4 regions of the Streptomyces sp. NPDC050161 genome follow, and region 2 is predicted to be linked to each of the others. Evidence: riboswitches for the same ligand, from Rfam matches in the RefSeq annotation. Region 2 holds a riboswitch; each other region holds the start of a gene.
The links. A riboswitch is a leader RNA that binds a small molecule or an ion and turns the genes downstream of it on or off. The one in region 2 is predicted to bind cyclic di-AMP.
Positions count from the first base shown of each region.

Region 1: another riboswitch for cyclic di-AMP. It lies ahead of ACIBK8_RS10180 (transglycosylase family protein); the one in region 2 lies ahead of ACIBK8_RS31870 (M23 family metallopeptidase).
Region 3: another riboswitch for cyclic di-AMP. It lies ahead of ACIBK8_RS34480 (M23 family metallopeptidase); the one in region 2 lies ahead of ACIBK8_RS31870 (M23 family metallopeptidase).
Region 4: another riboswitch for cyclic di-AMP. It lies ahead of ACIBK8_RS17370 (NlpC/P60 family protein); the one in region 2 lies ahead of ACIBK8_RS31870 (M23 family metallopeptidase).

Region 1 is NZ_JBITJM010000005.1:37,230-42,021, forward strand. Features, by position in the region: gene eno (phosphopyruvate hydratase) at 1-1,174, opposite strand, end outside; gene ACIBK8_RS10180 (transglycosylase family protein) at 1,666-2,340, opposite strand; cyclic di-AMP (ydaO/yuaA leader) riboswitch at 2,345-2,553, opposite strand; gene ACIBK8_RS10185 (transglycosylase family protein) at 2,772-3,827, opposite strand; gene ACIBK8_RS10190 (cytochrome P450) at 4,118-4,792, opposite strand, start outside.
Region 2 is NZ_JBITJM010000027.1:56,839-61,630, forward strand. Features, by position in the region: gene ACIBK8_RS31860 (M16 family metallopeptidase) at 1-369, shown strand, start outside; gene ACIBK8_RS31865 (M16 family metallopeptidase) at 405-1,787, shown strand; cyclic di-AMP (ydaO/yuaA leader) riboswitch at 2,015-2,171, shown strand; gene ACIBK8_RS31870 (M23 family metallopeptidase) at 2,184-2,984, shown strand; gene ACIBK8_RS31875 (GntR family transcriptional regulator) at 3,214-3,903, shown strand; gene ACIBK8_RS31880 (HPr family phosphocarrier protein) at 4,192-4,473, opposite strand; gene ACIBK8_RS31885 (GNAT family N-acetyltransferase) at 4,707-4,792, shown strand, end outside.
Region 3 is NZ_JBITJM010000038.1:13,418-18,209, reverse strand. Features, by position in the region: gene ACIBK8_RS34490 (hypothetical protein) at 225-527, shown strand; gene ACIBK8_RS34485 (aldo/keto reductase) at 627-1,568, opposite strand; gene ACIBK8_RS34480 (M23 family metallopeptidase) at 1,739-2,902, opposite strand; cyclic di-AMP (ydaO/yuaA leader) riboswitch at 2,914-3,069, opposite strand; gene ACIBK8_RS34475 (DUF2332 domain-containing protein) at 3,502-4,593, shown strand; gene ACIBK8_RS34470 (PP2C family protein-serine/threonine phosphatase) at 4,623-4,792, opposite strand, start outside.
Region 4 is NZ_JBITJM010000009.1:102,337-107,128, forward strand. Features, by position in the region: gene ACIBK8_RS17365 (hypothetical protein) at 110-463, shown strand; gene ACIBK8_RS17370 (NlpC/P60 family protein) at 641-1,816, opposite strand; cyclic di-AMP (ydaO/yuaA leader) riboswitch at 1,824-2,008, opposite strand; gene pcrA (DNA helicase PcrA) at 2,308-4,767, shown strand.

The DNA of each region.
Region 1 (4,792 bases), on a different contig from region 2:
GGGCCGGGGCGCCGGTCTTGATCTGGCCGCAGTTGGTGGCGACGGCGAGGTCGGCGATGGTGACGTCCTCGGTCTCGCCGGAGCGGTGCGACATCATGCACTTGAAGCCGTTGCGCTGGGCCAGCTCGACGGCGTCCAGGGTCTCGGTCAGCGAGCCGATCTGGTTGACCTTCACCAGCAGCGCGTTGGCGGAGTTCTCCTCGATGCCGCGGGCCAGGCGCTCGGGGTTGGTGACGAACAGGTCGTCACCGACGAGCTGGACCTTGGCGCCGAGCTTCTCGGTGATGACGTGCCAGCCGGCCCAGTCGTCCTCGAACAGCGGGTCCTCGATGGACACGAGCGGGTAGTCGGCGACGAGGCCCTCGTAGTACTCGGTCATCTCGGCGGCCGAGCGGTCCGAGCCCTCGAAGGCGTACTTGCCGTCCTTGTAGAACTCGGAGGCGGCGACGTCGAGCGCCAGCGCGATGTCCTGGCCGGGGACGTAACCGGCCTGCTGGATGGCCTCCAGGATCAGGTCGAGCGCCTCGCGGTTGGAGCCGAGGTTCGGGGCGAAGCCGCCCTCGTCACCGAGACCGGTGGAGAGGTTGCGCTCCTTCAGGACCTTCTTGAGGGTGTGGTAGACCTCGGCGCCCCAGCGCAGCGCCTCGGAGAAGGACTCCGCGCCGATCGGGGCGATCATGAACTCCTGGATGTCGACGTTGGAGTCGGCGTGCGACCCACCGTTGAGGATGTTCATCATCGGGACGGGCAGGACGTGCGCGTTCGGGCCACCGAGGTAGCGGAACAGCGGCAGGTCGCTGGCCTCGGACGCGGCGTGCGCGACGGCGAGGGAGACGCCCAGGATGGCGTTGGCGCCGAGGGAGCCCTTGTTGTCGGTGGCGTCCAGGTCGAACATGGCCTGGTCGATCAGCCGCTGCTCGGTCGCGTCGTAGCCGACCAGCTCCGGGCCGATCTGCTCGATGACGGCGAGGACGGCCTTCTCGACGCCCTTGCCCTGGTAACGGCTGGGGTCGCCGTCGCGGAGCTCGATGGCCTCGAAGGCGCCGGTCGAGGCGCCGGACGGAACCGCGGCACGGCCGGTGCTGCCGTCGTCGAGGCCGACCTCGACCTCGACCGTGGGATTACCTCGCGAGTCGAGAATTTCGCGGGCTACGACGACGTCGATGGACGGCACGTTGTCTCCTTCATGGGTGTCTGGAGTTCTGCAGCACGAGCCTAACGGCCTGTTGCCGTTCCGCTCGCCCTCAGCCCCCTCGACGGGAGGAAGAATGACCCAAAGGCCCAGTTCGCGGGAGTTCGGGCAGCTTCGTCCGCCGGGCGGGAGAGCAGCTGTAAGGGGCGGTCACGTCGCTGTGTCCGGCACCAGGGTACGGAACGGAGAGACCCCGCCGCGGCGCGATGCGGGGACGAACGCGCCGGACGGGGCATCTCGCGGGAAGAAAACGGGCAGAGCGGGGTGAATGAGAGCGAAGGGATCTCAATGCGCATTACGTGCATTTAGTTCAGCTCGGGAGATATGAGCGAACTCCCGGGCGCCCTCCGGCTCTTCGGCCCCCGCCGCCTCCCGGGTGAGCGGTTCGCGCGGACCGCCGTACGCGCGAACTGCTGCGGTCATCCGGGAGGAGGCACCGGGCACGGAGCCCTCAAGACCCTGCCAGGGTGGGCTCAGATGCTGAGCTTCTGGCCCGGGAAGATCAGGTTGGGGTTGCCGCCGATGACGGACTTGTTGTTCGCGTAGACGGACTTCCAGTTGGTGCCGTGCGCCTTGGCGATCTTGGCGAGGGTGTCGCCGGACTTGACGGTGTAGTTGCCGTGCGGGTTGGACTTCGGCGCCGGCTGGGACTTCTGCTGCTGCGGGGCCGGGGCCGGGGTGCTCTTGTGCTGCGGGGCCGGGGTCTCGGCCTTCCGCTGCGGGGCGGCCTTGGTCGTGCCGGAGCCCGAGGAGGTGTCGACGTTGGCGGCGGGGCCACCGGAGGTCAGGTTGCCGGCGCCGGCGCAGGACCAGGCACCCGGGCCCTGGATGGCGAGCAGCTTCTCGGCGGCGGCGATCTGCTGGCTCTTGGTGGCCAGGTCGGCGCGGGGCGCGTACTGGGTACCGCCGGCGGCGGCCCAGCTGGACTGCGAGAACTGCAGGCCGCCGTAGTAGTTGTTGCCGGTGTTGATCGACCAGTTGCCGCCGGACTCGCACTGGGCGACGGCGTCCCAGGTGGCGACCGAGGCGGCGGAGGCGGAGGAGGCGCCCATCAGCGGGACGGCCACAGCGGCACCGGCGACACCGGCGAGGGTGGCGACGCGGACGGCCTTGGACGGACGACGGTGCTTGCCCTTGTTGATCAGCATGGTTCGTTTTCCTCACCGACGCCTACGAGGTGAGCTGTCGGGTTCGGGCTGTGAGCTGCCCGGCCGTGTGCGCTTCACACACGTCTTCACCCCAAGCCGGCTGACCCGCTTTCACGGGCGGGGCCGGCGCTTACCTTGGTTCCCCCGCTCCTGCCTTCGGCGCTTGCGCGTCGACTGCCTTCACCCACCGGCAGGATTCGGCGTGTGAGCGAAGGGCCCGCTTTGGCGAGCGGTCCTGACCGTAGACATGAACCCCTGTGCGGTTCAAACCCCGTTTTCTGCACCCAGTTGGCCGCCAATGCCCGCAGAGCGCTCATATTTCCGCAGGTAGGGCGCGGTATGGATTCAGCGGACGGGTCGGACACCGCGGGCGTCAACGAGAGCCATGTCTCACTTTCGCCAAAAGGGACGAAAGCCGACTAACTACCCGCTCAGCGCCCCAGATCGAGACGCTGTCCGGGGTGGATGAGGTCCGCGTCGGAGCCCACGACCTCACGGTTGCGCTCGTACAGCGCGGGCCAGCCGCCGGGCAGCTCCCGGGCCTCGGCGATGGCTGACAGGCTGTCACCGGGGCGCACGGTGTAGTCGCCACGAGCCGGCTGCGGACGCTCCCCGCCGCCCCGCGAGGCGTGCCGCCCCGAGGACCTGCCGCCGTCGTCCGCACCCTCGCCGCCGCGGTGCTTGCCGGGCGGCGTCGGGTCGGGGCTGCCGCTGCCAGGCGTCGCGGAGTCACCGGAGCCGTCGGACGCATCGGATCCGCCCGTGCCGGGCGTCCCGTGCTCGCCGCTCCCGTCCTTGCCCTTGCCCTCGCCGTCGTGGCCGCTGCCGTCGCCCTCGGCGTGGCCGGGGTCCGGCGCGCCGGGCTCCGGTGTGGCGTCGGACGGGTCGGGGGCGGGGTCGTGCGAGCCCGAAGTGCCGGACGGGTCCGGAGCATCCGATGGGTCCGCGGTGTCCGACGGGTGTGACGGGTCGGACGGGGAGGGCGAAGCGTGCGAACCGGGGGTGTCGGCCGGATCGGTCGCGTCGTCCGTGCCGCCGGTGCCCTGGTCGTCGTGGTCCGTGGGGGCGGGGGCCGGCGCGTCGGTGCTGCCCGGATCGACGTCCGGTGCGCGGCCTCCCCGGGAGAGGCCGGCGTCGGCGGCGCAGCTCGGCCAGGCGCCGGGGCCGCGGTCGTCCAGGATCTTCTCGGCCACGGCTATCTGCTGGGCGCGGCTGGCCATGTCGGGGCGCGGCGCGTACGCCAGGCCGCCGTACTCCTGCCACAGGTCCGCGGTGAGCCGGAGACCGCCGTAGCCGTCGCCTGACGCGCCGCTCCACACCCCGCCGCTCTCGCACTGGGCGACGCGGTCCCAGGTGGCGGTGTCGGCGGCGTGTGCGGAGCCCGCGCCGAGCAGTGGCATGGCGATGCCGGCGCCGGCCACTCCCGCCGTGACAAAGAGGGCCGGTGCCTGACGGGGTCGACGATGGCGGCCGTTCCCGGAGCGCATGCGGTTGCCTTTCGAGCGGCGTTGAGTTGTCGCACCGGCGGATGCCGGCCGGCCGAGGCTTCGGCGCGGCCGTCCCGCCGGGGCGGTCGAGCACAGGTTCGGTCGAAAGGTAGCCGGGCTCACGGGTCGTCACAAGCCGGTGTAGCGGAGATCACGCAGAGGTCACGTAGCTGACGCACCGTCAAGAAATCGGTTGTCACGGCCCTCATCAGGCACGTCGCCGAGCCGGTAGCAGACCGGCCCGCGTGGGCGTCAACCGGCCTGCCGCCGGGCCGGTTCCGTGCCCCTCGTCACGGTGCCGGGGTGAACTCCACCGGGAGGGACCGCAGTCCGCGCATGATGAGCCCGCCGCGCCAGCGCAGCTCGTCGGGTTCGGCCGCGAGCCGGATGTCGGGCAGCCGGGTCAGCAGCGTCGCGAGGGCGGCCTGGCCTTCGAGCCTGGCGAGCGGGGCGCCCAGGCAGTAGTGGATGCCGTGCCCGTACCCCAGGTGCGGGTTGTCGCGCCTGGCCAGGTCGAGGGTGTCGGGCGCGTCGAACCGCTCGGGGTCGCGGTCGGCCGCGGCCAGCACGACGAGTACGGGGTCGCCCTCGGCTATCCGTGCCCCGCCGATGGTCAGTTCCTCGGTGGCGAACCGCCAGGTCGCCAGCTCCACCGGGCCGTCGTAGCGCAGCAGTTCCTCGATGCCGGTGGCGAGCAGGGCGTCGTCGCCCGACGCCAGGGCCTTCTGGAGCAGGGCGCGCTGTTCCGGGTGGCGCAGCAGGGCGTAGGTGCCGTTGCCGATGAGGTTGACGGTGGTCTCGAAGCCGGCGAAGAGGAGGATGAACGCCATCGCGGCCACCTCGTTCTCGGTGAGGTGCTCGCCGTGGTCGGACGCGCGGATCAGGCCGGAGATGAGGTCCTCGCCGGGGGCCGCCTCGCGGGGCAGTTCGGCGCGCTTGCGGTGGATCAGCTCGGCGAGATAGCC
Region 2 (4,792 bases):
GACGTCAAGACGTCCGGTGGCGTGGCGGTGCCGGACATCGAGAGCGCCGTCGACGAGGAGCTGGCCCGCTTCGCCGCGGAGGGGCCGACCCCGGAGGAGATGGAGCGCGCGCAGGCCCAGTTGGAGCGCGAGTGGCTGGACCGTCTCGCCACGGTCAGCGGCCGTGCCGACGAACTGTGCCGCTACGCCGTCCTGTTCGGCGACCCGCAGCTCGCGCTGTCCGCCGTGCAGCGTGTCCTGGAGATCACGCCGCAGGAGGTGCAGGCCGTCGCCCAGGCCCGGCTGCGCCCCGACAACCGCGCGGTGCTCGTGTACGAGCCGACCGCGGCCGACGAGACCGCCGACAACGACGAGGAGGCGGCCCAGTGAGCGACGCCGCGACCGCAGAATCCGCCATGACCGCGATGGAGTTCCACCCGCAGCCCCGGGGCGGTGCGCCCAAGCCGTGGGCCTTCCCTGCGCCCGAGCGCGGCGCGCTGCCCAACGGGCTCACGGTGCTGCGCAGTCACCGCCCCGGGCAGCAGGTCGTCGCCGTCGAGATCGACATCGTCGCGCCCCTGGAGTCCGAGCCCGAGGGGCTCGACGGCGTTGCCACGATCATGGCCCGCGCCCTGTCCGAGGGCACGGACAAGCACGACGCCGAGGAATTCGCCGCCGAACTGGAGCGCTGCGGCGCGACCCTGGACGCGCACGCCGACCACCCCGGTGTCCGGGTCTCCCTCGAAGTGCCGGCCTCCCGGCTGGCCCGCGCGCTCGGCCTGCTCGCCGACGCGCTGCGTGCCCCGGCCTTCCCCGACAGCGAGATCGAGCGTCTGGTCCGCAACCGCCTGGACGAGATCCCGCACGAGCTCGCCAACCCGGCGCGGCGTGCCGCGGTGGCGCTGTCCAGGGAGCTGTTCCCGGCCGCCTCCCGGATGTCGCGGCCCCGCCAGGGCACCGAGGAGACCGTCGAGCGCATCGACGCCCCCGCGGTACGGGCCTTCTACGAGGCCCATGTGCGCCCCGCCACGGCCACCGCCGTCATCGTCGGCGACTTCACCGGTGTCGACGTGGACGCCGCCCTCGCCGAGACCGTCGGCACGTGGACCGGCTCGCTCGCCGAACCGGTCGCCCCCTCGCCGATCACCGCCGACGACACCGGCCGCGTGGTGATCGTGGACCGCCCCGGTGCCGTCCAGACGCAGCTGCTCATCGGCCGTATCGGCGCCGACCGGCACGACCGGGTGTGGCCCGCGCAGGTGCTCGGCACGTACTGCCTGGGCGGCACCCTCACCTCGCGGCTCGACCGTGTGCTGCGCGAGGAGAAGGGCTACACCTACGGGGTGCGCGCCTTCGGCCAGGTGCTGCGCTCCTCGGCGCCCGATGCCCCCGGGGGGCACACGGGCGCCGCGATGCTCGCCATCAGCGGCTCGGTGGACACCGCCTCCACCGGCCCGGCGCTCGACGACCTGTGGACGGTGCTGCGCACCCTCGCGGCGGATGGCCTGACGGACGCCGAGCGGGATGTCGCCGTGCAGAACCTCGTCGGCGTCGCGCCGCTCCGGTACGAGACCGCGGCGGCGGTCGCCGGGACGCTCGCCGACCAGGTGGAGCAGCACCTGCCGGACGACTTCCAGGCGCAGTTGTACGCGCGGCTGGCCGAGACCGGCACGGTCGAGGCGACGGCCGCGGTGGTCAGCGCGTTCCCGGTGGACCGGCTGGTGACGGTCCTGGTCGGTGACGCGGCGCAGATCGCCGAGCCGGTCAAGGCGCTGGGCATCGGCGAGGTGACGGTCGTCAGCGGCTGACGTGCCGACAGGACGGTTGCCGTAGGCGGCCGTCCATGGAGCGACACAGGGGCTCCCGGGGTGTTCAACCGCCCCGGGAGCCCCTTTATGTCCGCATTCCCCCCGGCTGGTTGCGCGGTGCAGGTGTGGCGCTTCGCACAAACTGCCGGTTCTGTTTGCCGATCGAAAGACGCCCCGATTAGCGTCAACCCCGCTGTTCGTCAGCCGTACGCCGCAACCGTGGCACCGGACAGTCATCGCCGAGTCCCCGTACGGCGCGAGCCAGGGGAGCCGGGGACCCACATGTCCCCTGGGGTGAATCGGGTGCCTCTCCGGAGGAGCCCGTAGGAGACCTTCCTGCTCCGAACCCGTCAGCTAACCCGGTAGGCGAGAAGGAAGGAAAGGACAAGCCAGCACATGGCGTTCACCCGTGCCACCGGGAAGCACCGTCGTCCGAGCCGCACCGCGCGGACGACCCGCAACATCGCCGGCATAGCCGGTCTCGCCGCCACCGGCGTCGTCGCCTCCGTGGCCTCGCCCGCGCTGGCCGCCACGGCCCCCGCGAGCCCCCAGGACGCCGGCCTCGCGCACGCCGTCGTCCTCGGCGACGAACTCGCCGACCACGTCGCGGCGCAGGCCGACGCGCAGCAGGCCGTCGCCGAGGTCGCAGCGGCGAGGGAGAAGGCCGAGGACGAGGCCAAGAAGCAGGCCGAAGAGGCCAAGCGCCGCGCGCAGGAAGCCAAGGAGAAGGCCGACAAGGAGCGCGAGGCCAAGGCCCGCGCCGCCCGCGACGAAGAGCGCAAGCGCCTCAACGCCTTCGTCGCGCCTGTTACCGGCTCGTATGTCTCCACCGCCTACAAGGCGTCCAGCGGACTGTGGTCGTCCGGCAGCCACACCGGCATCGACTTCCACGCCGCCACCGGGACGCCCGTCCACGCCGTGGGTGCGGGCACCGTCGTCGAGGCCGGCGCGGGCGGCGCGTACGGCAACAACATCGTCATCAAGATGCACGACGGTACCTACACCCAGTACGGCCACATGTCGTCGCTCGGCGTCTCCGTCGGCCAGAGCGTCACACCGGGCCAGCAGATCGGCCTCTCCGGCGCCACCGGCAACGTCACCGGCCCGCACCTGCACTTCGAGGCCCGCACCGGCCCGGACTACGGGTCGGACATCGACCCGATCGCCTACCTCCGCTCGCACGGCGTCAACGTCTGACGCTCCGCACGCGAAGACACCGAAGCCCCGCCCGCAGGCACCTCCCGCGGCCGGGGCTTCGGCGTATCCGCATGGGGACGGGCGATGCGGCCTTCGGGCGCAGCACCGCATGGCCAAAAGATATCCATGAAGGAACGAACGCATCCGAAAAGCCACCGCCTTCGAATAGAGTTGCCAAAAGGCCGTCGCTCGGCGGCGTTTCCCGGGAATGACGGCGGAGGCACCCACGATGCGAGGCCATATTTCCGCGCAGGTCGTCTGCACGGCAATTCGCGAGGACATCGTCTCCGGTGCGCTGGAGCCGGGCAGGCGACTCGTCGAGGACATTCTGGCGGCCCGTTACGGCGTCTCCCGCGTCCCGGTCCGTGAGGCGCTGCGCACCCTGCAGTCCGAAGGGTTCGTCACCACGCGGCATCACGCCGGTGCCTGTGTCGCCGAACCGACCGCCCAGGAGGCGGCCGACCTGCTGGACCTGCGCGCGTTGCTGGAGCCGCTGGGCGCCGCCCGCGCAGCCGCCCGGCGCACGGAGGCTCACCTCAAGGTGCTGCGCGGCCTGGTCCGGCTGGGCCGTGAAAGGACCCGCCACGCACACCCGGCCGACCTGCCGCAGCTGGACGGCTGGTTCCACGAGACGCTCGCCCAGGCGGCCGGCAGCTCCAGCCTGACCGCGCTGCTGACCCAGCTGCGGCGGAAGATCGAGTGGATGTACGTCATGGAGACCCCGCCCCGCTCGTCGCAGGCGTGGGACGACCACGGCGCGGTACTGGACGCGGTCGCCCGGGGTGACGCGGACCGGGCGCGTGCCCTGATGGCGGCTCACGTCGAACGGTCCTCCCCGGGGTACCGGCTGCGCCACCCGGCCACACCCGCGGTGAGACAAACGAAACGGCCCGTCAACACGGAGCGCGTCCGTTCTTAACAAGAGGGTCGTATACCTGTGATATTCGGGAACGCATATAGCGGGGGCGGGGTGCGGTCGATGGAAAGGGCTGCAATTCCAGGGGGAAGGGAATTGTGGGCGTAGGTCACCCCTTCCCGCGAATGCGGCAGCAGCCTAGGAATTCCTTATGGGTTTCCATGGCCCCGCCGGCCCGCCATCCGTCGGCGCCCGCTGTAAACGGAACGGCCCCGTCGCGGCGACCGTGGTGTGGTCGCTGCGGCGGGGCCGATTGCCGAGAGGCGGTGGACTCGAAGAGCCCGCGGCGGCTCAGACGGTCTCGGGGAGCTCCTCCAGGCCCTCCGTGACCAGCTTCGCCAGACGGTCGAGCGCGGCGTCCGCGCCCTCCGCGTCGGAGGCGAGCACGATCTCCTCGCCACCCTGGGCGCCCAGGCTCAGAACGGCGAGCATCGAGGCCGCGTTGACCGGGTTGCCGTCGGTCTTGGCAATCGTCAGGGGAACGCCGGCGGCGGTGGCCGCTCGGACGAAGATCGAGGCGGGGCGGGCGTGCAGACCCTCGGCCCAACCGACATTGACGCGGCGCTCAGCCATGGTGTTGCCCTTCAAGTCGTAACGGTTGTCTAGACCAGTGTCTCACGCTGCGGCGCGTGGTCCAGCAGCCCTTCGACCCGACTTTCCCACCACCCGTTCCGGCGCGCCCGTGCCCCGTCCCGGAGTGCGGACGCGGCGCTTCCGGGCGCGCTCCCGAACCCCCGCCGACCGCCCGGCGGCAGGCGGGCACGCATGCCGAGCCGGTTGTCGGTGCCCGGTCGTACGCTGTCCGCATGCAGAATCCGCCGGACCACGCATACCCGACCCACTGGGAAGCCGACGTGGTGCTGCGCGACGGCGGCACGGCACGGATCCGCCC
Region 3 (4,792 bases), on a different contig from region 2:
AACAAAAATGAACTGACTGGCGCTACCGCTTCTTCACTTAGGGGATGCTCGCTAACTAGTCACGCCCTTACCTCGAACGACCAGGCATTGTGACCAACGCCATGTTGAGGCGCTAGCTCTACCAACGCCTCACAGTCAACGACTAACGGTTCGTATGCTGAAGAATGGAAGTAGAGTCAAGTGAAGGCGCAGTCGTCGTTTTCCGTTAGCGAGAGGTAAGAAACATGGCTGAAATCCCCACCACCCCCGTAGCCACCACCGGCCTCCTCGCCGGCTATGCCGTGGCCCGCTGGACGAAGAAGCGGCCCTTGGGTGGGGCGGTGTTGGCTGCGGCCGGGGCGGTGGCGGTCAAGGGATGGCAGGAGAAGGCCGGGGGGAAGGCTGCGGCTGCGCTGGGTGGGGTGTATGTGGCGGCGTTTGCCGGGTCGCATCCGCTTGCGAAGAAGGTCGGGGCGTGGCCTTCGGTGTTCGCGGTGGCGGGCGGGATGGCGCTGGCGTCGTGGCTGGTGGCCGACCGGCGGGTGTGAGGCGCGGGAGCGCGTACGAGGACGGCCGTACGGGCCGGGGCGGCAGTCGCGCCCCGGCCCGTACGGCTGTCGTGCCGCCCCGGTGTACGGGGCTTCGTGTCAGGCCGACGCCTCGTTCAGGAGCGTCAGTTCGGCGTCCGTGAGGGTCAGGTCCAAGGACGCGAGGAGGGACGGGAGTTGGGCGACCGTGCGGGCGCTGGCGATGGGGGCGGCGACCGTGGGGCGGGCGGCCAGCCAGGCGAGGGCGACGGTGGCGATCTCGGCGTCGTGGGCGGCTGCGACGGTGTCGAGGGCCTGGAGGACGCGGGGGCCGCGGTCGGTGGCCAGGTACTGGGCGGCCTTGGCCGAGCGGGCGCTGTCGATGTCCGTGCCGGGGCGGTACTTGCCCGTCAGGAAGCCGGATGCGAGGGCGTAGTACGGGACGGCGGCGAGGCCGTGGCGGGCGGCGACGTCGGCCAGTTCGCCCTCGTAGGTGTCGCGCGAGACCAGGTTGTAGTGCGGCTGGAGGGCGACGTAGCGGGCCAGGCCCTCGCGGGCGGAGCAGGCCAGGGACTCCTCCAGGCGCGGCGCCGAGATGTTGGACGCGGCGATCTCGCGGACCTTGCCGGCCTTGACGAGGTCGTCGAGCGCGGTGAGGAACTCCGCGACCTCGACCGACTCGTCGTCGTAGTGCGTGTAGTAGAGGTCGATGTAGTCCGTGCGCAGGCGGCTCAGGGATCCGTCGACGGCCTTCTTGATCGTCGCGGTGGACAGGCCCTTGAGGCCCGGCTGGGCGCCGACCTTGGTGGCGATGACGACGTCGGCGCGGTTGCCGCGGGCGGCCAGCCAGTTGCCGATCACCGTCTCGGACTCGCCGCCCTTGTTGCCCTCGACCCAGAACGAGTAGGCGTCGGCGGTGTCGATGAAGTTGCCGCCGCCCGCCACGTACGCGTCGAGCACGGCGAACGACTCGGCTTCGTCGGCCGTCCAGCCGAAGACGTTGCCACCGAGGGAGAGCGGGGAGACGGACAGCGAGCCGAGGTTCTTGCGTGAAACGGTCATACGTGGTGGCAGCGTCGGGCGGGAGGGGAATATTCCGCCCCCGCCCGACCCACGACCGGTCAGCCGCGCCGGACCCGCCTCGTCGGCCGATCAGCCGTGCCGGACCCGCCTCATCGGACCCGCCCCGCCGACCGGCCGTGCCGTGACCGCCGTGCCCGCCCCGCCCGGTGTCAGACCTTCAGGCCGTGGTCCCGCAGCCAGGGCATGGGGTCGACGGGGTCGCCGCCGCCCGGCCTGACCTCCAAGTGGAGGTGGGGTCCTGTGACGTTCCCGGTGGCGCCCACCCGGGCGATGACCTCGCCGGTGCCGACCTTGCCCGAGGTCTTCACCATGGACGAGAGGTGGCAGAACCAGAGTTCGGTGCCGTCGTCGAGGGTGAGGACGACGCGGTAGCCGTACGAACCGGCCCAGCCCGCCTGGGTGATGGTGCCGGAGTGCACCGCCTTGACGGGAGTGCCGGTGGGGGCGGCGAAGTCCTGGCCGGTGTGGTCGGCGGCCCAGCGGTCGCCTGCCTGGCCGAAGCTCGCCGTGAGGGTGTACGAGGTGACCGGGAGGAGGTAGCTCTTGGCGAGTTCGGCGAGCCGCTCGGCCTCCGCCTTCTTGTGGGCCGCCGCCTTCGCCTCCCGCTCGGCCTCGGCCCGCGCCGCCTCCTTGGCCGCCGCGGCCTTCTTCTGCGCCGCCGCAGCGGTCTTCTCGGCCTGTTCGACGGCGGACTGCTCGGCCGCGTCACGGGCGTCCTGCTCGGCGGCGCTCTGCTGCGCGTCGGCCTGCTGGAGGATGCGGCTGCGCAGCGCCTCGCCCGCGCCGCCCGTCCCCTGGGTGCCGTCGGCCGGGGTGAGGCCGGCGGAGGAGAGCGGTGCCGACGCGTGGGTGGCGGAGGTGGCGGGGGTGCCGGATTCCGGTGCGGCGGAGTCGGCCGCGGAGTCGGCTGCCGCGTCGGATTCGTCCGAGATGAGGGGGCCGATGCCGGGCAGGGACTCGGCGTCCGGCAGCTTCTCCGAGAGGTCGTCGGTGATCGCGCCGAGGTCGGGCACGGAGATCGGCACCGGCGGCTTTCCCTCGGCCGTGGCCATCCCGCCGGCGCCGACCGCCGCGATGACACCGACACCGAGGACCGTGCCGCCGCGGGCGAATCCCCCGCTGCGCTGCTTGGCGACCCGGTGTTTGCCGCGGGCGGCGCGGACGGATTCCTCGGTGGGGTTCCATTCCTCCCACGGGCCCTCGCCTGCGTCGTCACGGCCGAGGCCGCCGGACGGCCGGGGGCCGTCGAAGGGGACGGTGTCGTCGAGGGCGTAGGCGGACGGAGCCTCGGGGGCAGACCTGTTGGACGCCACGGGGGCGCACTCCTTTCCTTCCTTCTCGCCTACCGGGTTAGCTGACGGGTTCGGAGCAGGAAGGTCTCCTACGGGCGGCCTCTGGCGCGAGGCGTCCGATTCACCCCATGATGGTGGTTCCCCGGTTCCCTCCGCGCGGTTCGGGATCCATCCGGCATTCCAGGGCGTTTCCCGTAGTTCACGGAAGTTCCCTGCAGTTCACGGCAGTTCGTGAAATTTCGATGCTGCGGTACTGCGGTGTATCGCGGCGTGCTGCGGTGAACGTGCAGGTCGTGACCAGCGGTGGTGCCCGTGATGCCCGAGGCGCCCGAAGAGCGCTTGCAGGATTCAGCGTCGGCGCACGGTGCCGCCTCTTGCGACGGCTGGGACGACCGCGCTCCGTTATCGGACAGTAATAGAGATGGCCGCGGATTTCCAAGCGTTCTCACGAATCCGCACCCCCTACTCACCAGCTTTGGCCTGGACTTATAGGCCCACCAAGGTTCTAAACAGGGCGAGTTGACCCTCTGGCGGGAAACGGGCTGCGCGTGATTGTGCATCACTTGTTATGCAGAGGGGTGCGCGGCAATCACGGAACGTGAGGGAAGTAGCGTCTGATCATGGTCGTCAACTTCGTCAACAACGGGCAGACACTGGCGGATCGCTACCGGGACTTCTCCTGGTGGCAGGCGCGCGGGCAGTGCGAGGCCCACGAGGAACTGACGGCGCGGATCAGCCAGGACCCGGAATTCTGCGAGCTGTTGGCGGGCTCGCTGCCACCCGGCAACAAGCAGCAGCCCAACCTCCTCCTCGCCGCCGTCCGCCATCTCGACGGCCCGCACGCCGAGCAGGGCCCGCGCGGCGACCTCGCCTACCGCCGCTGGCGCGAGTGGACCATCAGGCACTGGGACGAGGTCCGCGCGGTGATCATGCGGCGCGCCACCCAGACCAACGAACCGGCCCGCTGCGCCACCCTCCTCCCGCTGCTGGCCCGCCTCCCCCAGCCGCTGGCCCTCCTGGAGGTCGGCGCGTCGGCCGGCCTGTGCCTGTACCCGGACCGCTACCGGTACGCGTTCGATGACGGCGGGGACGCGGGCGCGGCCGTGGCGGTCGGCCCGCACGACAGCCCCGTGACGTTCCGGTGCCGTACGAGCCGGGAGACCTGGGTGCCGGACGCGTCCGCGGCCCCGCCCGGACGCCTGCCCGAGGTCGTCTGGCGGGCCGGCATCGACCTGAACCCGCTCGACCCGGTCGGTGATCCCGACGCGCTGCGCTGGCTCCAGGCGCTCGTATGGCCCGGGGCGACCGAGCGGGCGCAGCACCTCCCGGCCGCCGTCGACGCCGTACGGGGAGCGCCGCGCCCCCGGATGGTGCGTGGCGACCTCGTCGACGAACTGCCCGCGCTCGCGGCCGAAGCACCGGCCGACGCGACGCTGGTCGTCTTCCACACCGCCGTACTGACCTACCTGCCGCTGGACCGCCGGGAGCGGTTCGCCACGAGCGTGCGGGAACTGCTCGCCCAGCGGGCGGGGGCAGGACACTGGATCTCCCAGGAGCACCACTCGGTCCTGCCGTGGATCGCCGCCCCGCACAGCGACGTGCTCGGCCCGGCGGAGCGGGAGCCGCTGCTGACGCTCTCCCTGGACGAGCGTCCGGTCGCCCTCACCGGGCAGCACGGCCGGAGCCTGCACTGGGTGGCGGGGACGGCGTAGGCACCCCTGCCACCCCTCGCCGCGACGCCCTACGCCGGCAGTGGCCGCTGCACCGCCAGCAGCGCCATATCGTCCGCGCCCGCCCCTCCGGTGTGCCGGGCGACCTCGTCGACCAGCGTGTCCAGGAGCGCGTCGGGCCCGGTGAAGTGGCGTCCGCGCAGCCGGGCGACCGGGTCGTAGAACGCTCCCGTGCGGTTGC
Region 4 (4,792 bases), on a different contig from region 2:
GCTGCCGTCGCCGGGCCGCGTTCTGCGGTCGGGGGAGCACACGGCGGCATGTGACGGCGGGGCGCCCTGCCCGAAGGGTCGTGGTTTGGGAGGGCTACGATCCAGCACCATGGACGTAGTCATCAACATCTTCGTCGGCCTGCACATCATCGGTATCGCCTCCCTCCTGGGCGGCTTTCTGACCCAGATGAAGGCGATGAGCGCGGGCACGGCCCGCTTCGTGCCCGCCATGCTGCACGGCGCGCTGACGATGCTCGTCACCGGCATCGTGCTGGTCGGCCTGAACCAGGCCCAGGGCAGCCCGGTCGACAACATCAAGATCGGCATCAAGCTGGCCGTCCTGGTGGTGATCCTGGGCCTGGTCTACGTCAAGCGTGACGAGGAGAAGGTCGCCAAGCCGCTCTTCGGCGCCGTCGGCCTGCTCACGATGGTCAACATCTTCATCGCGGTGCTCTGGACCTGAGCCCGCCGGGGCCGCTGCGCCCCGTATGCCGCACGGTGAACCGCGCGGCCCTCGCGTCGTCAGCCGTTCCGGCCGTCCGACCGCCCGAGGGCCGCGCGGTTCCGTGCTGTGGGGGGTGGTGCGTGGGGTGCTGCGGGTGGTTCCTGAGGTGTCGCGGGGGAGCGGGCCCGACGCGACCTACGCCGGGCGGATGCTCCCGTAGATCGGCATGTAGTAGATCGACTCCACCCGCACGCTGGCGCCCGGCTTCGGGGCGTGGATCATCTTGCCGTCGCCTATGTACATCCCGACGTGGCTGATGTCCTTGAAGAAGAACACCAGGTCGCCCGGTTGCAGGTCCTTGGTGGCCACCCGCTCGCCGGTCTTCACCTGATCCCACGTCGTACGCGGCAGGTTCACCCCGGCCGCCTTCCAGGCCGCCTGCGTCAGGCCGGAGCAGTCGTAGGAGTTGGGGCCCGTCGCGCCCCAGACGTACGGCTTGCCCATCTGGGCGCGGGCGAAGGCGAGCGCCTTCTTGGCCTTTGTGAGGGACGTGCCGTCGTCGGACCCGCCGCCCGAACCGTCCGAGCCGCCCGAACCGTCCGTCGAGCCGCCACCGGACCCGCCGTCGCCCCCGCGGTCGCCCCCGTGCTCCTGGCGTTCCTTCTCGGCCTGCCGGCGCGCCATGTCGTCGGCCTTGCGCTTGGCGGCTTCCTCCTTCTTGCGCTCCAGCTCGGCCAGCCGCGCCTTCTCCTGGGCGGTCAGCCGGGACAGCAGCTGCCGGGCCTCGGTCAGCTTGCCCTGCACCGTCCGCTTGGACTCCTGGAGGGAGGTCTGGGACTCCTGGAGCCGTTCCAGGCTGTGGACGGCCTCGGCGCGTTCGTGCGCTGCCGCCGCCTGCTGCTCCTGGTAGTCGGCGACCGCCTGCTGCTGACGCCCGGTCAGCCGCTCCATGAGGTGGCTGCGGTCGGCGAACTGCTGCGGGTCCTTGGCGAGTATCAGCTGCGCGGTCGGGCTCATGCCTCCGGTGCGGTACTGCGCGGAGGCGTAGGTGCCCAGCTCCCGCCGGGACGCGTTGAGCTTGTCGGTGCGCTTCGCCGCGGAGTCCTGGAGTTCGGCCACCTTCTCGCGCCGCTGCTCGGCGCGCTCCTTGGCGGCGTTGTACTTCTGGGTCGCCACCTCGGCCTGGCGGTAGAGGTCGTCGACGTTCTTCTTGACGTCTTCGACGGTCGGCCGGGGGCTTCTGGGGGCCGCTTCGGCGGACTGCGACAGCAGTGTGACCGAGGCGAGTGCTGCGGTGGTGATCCCGACCGCCGTGCGGCGGCTTCCGGGTGAGGCGAGGACGCGGGTGCGCGGCTTGCGATGCGACGCCAAGGCCGGCGACTCCTTCCGTGGACCGCCTACCGGGTTAGCTGTCGGGTTCGGGCGGTGTCGCAGACGGAAGGCTTGCCCTACGGTCCGTACGCCCGCGCGCGGCGGCCGTACCGATCGATTCACCCCGGTGGTGCTGGTGGGTCCCCGGCTCCGGGTGCCCAGGGGCAGGGCCGGACTCGGCGGAGGCGACCCGTGCGCACGCTGTCGTACGCGGGGATGCGGGCTGCCCGAGCGAGCACGGTAGCCAACTCGTGTGGCTCCTGTGAAGGCTGATGTTCGAATTGCCCGAAACCTTTTCGTGACCTGAAGGTGAGGTGACGGTGATTGCGTTGGATGTCGGTTTCGGGCAGTGCGGGGAAGCCTCGGGGCGGCTCCTGTGAAGACGGCTCCACGTCTCCGAAACGGATTCTGCACGGCCGGGACGCTTCCCGTGCGGCCGTTCCCGGACTTCGGGACCGGATGTCAGTGGGGCCGCCTAGACTCGGTGGGCGATGAGCAGCCTCTTTGACGACAGCTTCCTGGCGGATCTCGGCCCGAAGGGCGAGCACCCCCCGCCCCCTCCCGAGGACGAGCACGGCCCGGCCCCGGAGGAGGTTCCGCACGACCTCTTCGACGGGAAGTTCGACGCCCCCGTGCCCCGGGAGGCGTACTACCGCGACGGCGCCGCCCGCCCCGCGGTCGATCCGGCCGCCCTCCTGGAGGGGCTCAACGACGCCCAGAAGGCGGCCGTGGTGCACACCGGCAGCCCGCTGCTGATCGTCGCGGGCGCCGGATCCGGCAAGACCCGGGTGCTCACCCACCGCATCGCGCATCTGCTCGGCGCGCGCGGCGTGCACCCCGGCGAGATCCTCGCGATCACCTTCACCAACAAGGCCGCGGGCGAGATGAAGGAGCGCGTCGAAGAGCTGGTCGGCCCGCGGGCGAACGCCATGTGGGTCTCCACCTTCCACAGCGCCTGCGTCCGCATCCTGCGCCGGGAGTCCAAGCAGCTCGGCTTCACCTCGTCGTTCTCGATCTACGACGCCGCCGACTCGAAGCGCCTGATGGCCCTGGTCTGCCGCGATCTGGACCTCGACCCCAAGCGCTTCCCGCCCAAGTCCTTCAGCGCCAAGGTCTCCAACCTCAAGAACGAGCTCATCGATGAGGAGACCTTCGCGGGGACGGCTGCCGACGGATTCGAGAAGACCCTGGCCGAGGCGTACGCGATGTACCAGGCGCGGCTGCGCGAGGCCAACGCCCTGGACTTCGACGACATCATCATGACGACCGTCAACCTCCTCCAGGCGTTCCCCGACGTCGCCGCCCACTACCGCCGCCGCTTCCGGCACGTCATGGTCGACGAGTACCAGGACACCAACCACGCGCAGTACACCCTCGTGCGCGAGCTGGTCGGCCCGCCCGAGTCCGCCGCCGAGCTGTGCGTCGTCGGCGACGCCGACCAGTCGATCTACGCCTTCCGCGGCGCCACGATCCGCAACATCCTCCAGTTCGAGGAGGACTACCCCAACGCCACGACGATCCTCCTGGAGCAGAACTACCGCTCCACGCAGACGATCCTCAGCGCCGCCAACGCCGTCATCGAACGCAACGAGAACCGCCGCCCCAAGAACCTCTGGACACAGGCGGGCGAGGGCCCCCGGATCACCGGTTACGTCGCCGACACCGAGCACGACGAGGCGCAGTTCGTCGCCGACGAGATCGACCGGCTGACGGACGCGGGCGACGCCAGGGCGGGCGACGTCGCCGTCTTCTACCGCACCAACGCCCAGTCCCGTGTCTTCGAAGAGATCCTCATCCGGGTCGGGCTGCCCTACAAGGTCGTCGGCGGCGTCCGCTTCTACGAGCGCAAGGAGGTCCGCGACGTCCTCGCGTACCTGCGCGTCCTCTCCAACCCCGAGGACACCGTCCCGCTGCGCCGGATCCTCAACGTCCCCAAGCGCGGCATCGGCGACCGCGCCGAGGCGATGATCGACGCCCTGTCGCTCCGCGAGAAGATCAGCTTCCCGCAGGCCCTGCGCCGGGTCGACGAGGCGTACGGCATGGCCGCCCGCTCGGCCAACGCCGTCCGGCGCTTCAACACGCTGATGGAAGAGCTGCGCACGATCGTCGAATCCGGCGCAGGACCGGCCACCGTCCTGGAGGCGGTCCTGGAACGCACCGGCTACCTCGCCGAACTCCAGACCTCCACCGATCCGCAGGACGAGACCCGGATCGAGAACCTCCAGGAACTCGCCGCGGTGGCCCTGGAGTTCGAGCAGGACCGCGGCGAGGAGAATCCGGGCGCCCTCGCCGACTTCCTGGAGCAGGTCGCGCTGGTCGCCGACTCCGACCAGATCCCCGACGAGGAGGAGGACGGCAGCGGCGTCATCACCCTGATGACCCTGCACACCGCCAAGGGCCTGGAGTTCCCCGTCGTCTTCCTGACCGGCATGGAGGACGGCGTCTTCCCGCACATGCGCTCGCTGGGCCAGACCAAGGAGCTGGAGGAGGAGCGCCGGCTGGCGTACGTCGGCATCACCCGCGCCCGCGAACGGCTCTACCTCACCCGCTCGACGATGCGCAGCGCCTGGGGCCAGCCCTCGTACAACCCGCCCTCGCGGTTCCTGGAGGAGATCCCGGAGGCGTACGTCGACTGGAAGCGCACCGGGCCCGCGACGCCGTCCGCCTCGATGGGCGGGCTGTCATCGGGCGGCTTCGGTTCCGGCGGCGGAACGGGCTCCGGCTTCTCGTCGTCGCGCGCCAAGGGGCCGAGCGGTTTCGCGACCCGGCGCTCGTCCGACCGGCAGGTCGTCGCGCTGGCCGTCGGCGACCGCGTCACCCACGACAGCTTCGGCCTCGGCACGGTCGTGGGAGTCAAGGGCAGTGGCGACAACGCCGAGGCGACGATCGACTTCGGCGGCGAGAAGCCGAAGCGGCTGCTGCTGCGGTACGCGCCGGTGCAGAAGCTCTGAGGCTTGTGCCGGCCCGCCGCTGTTG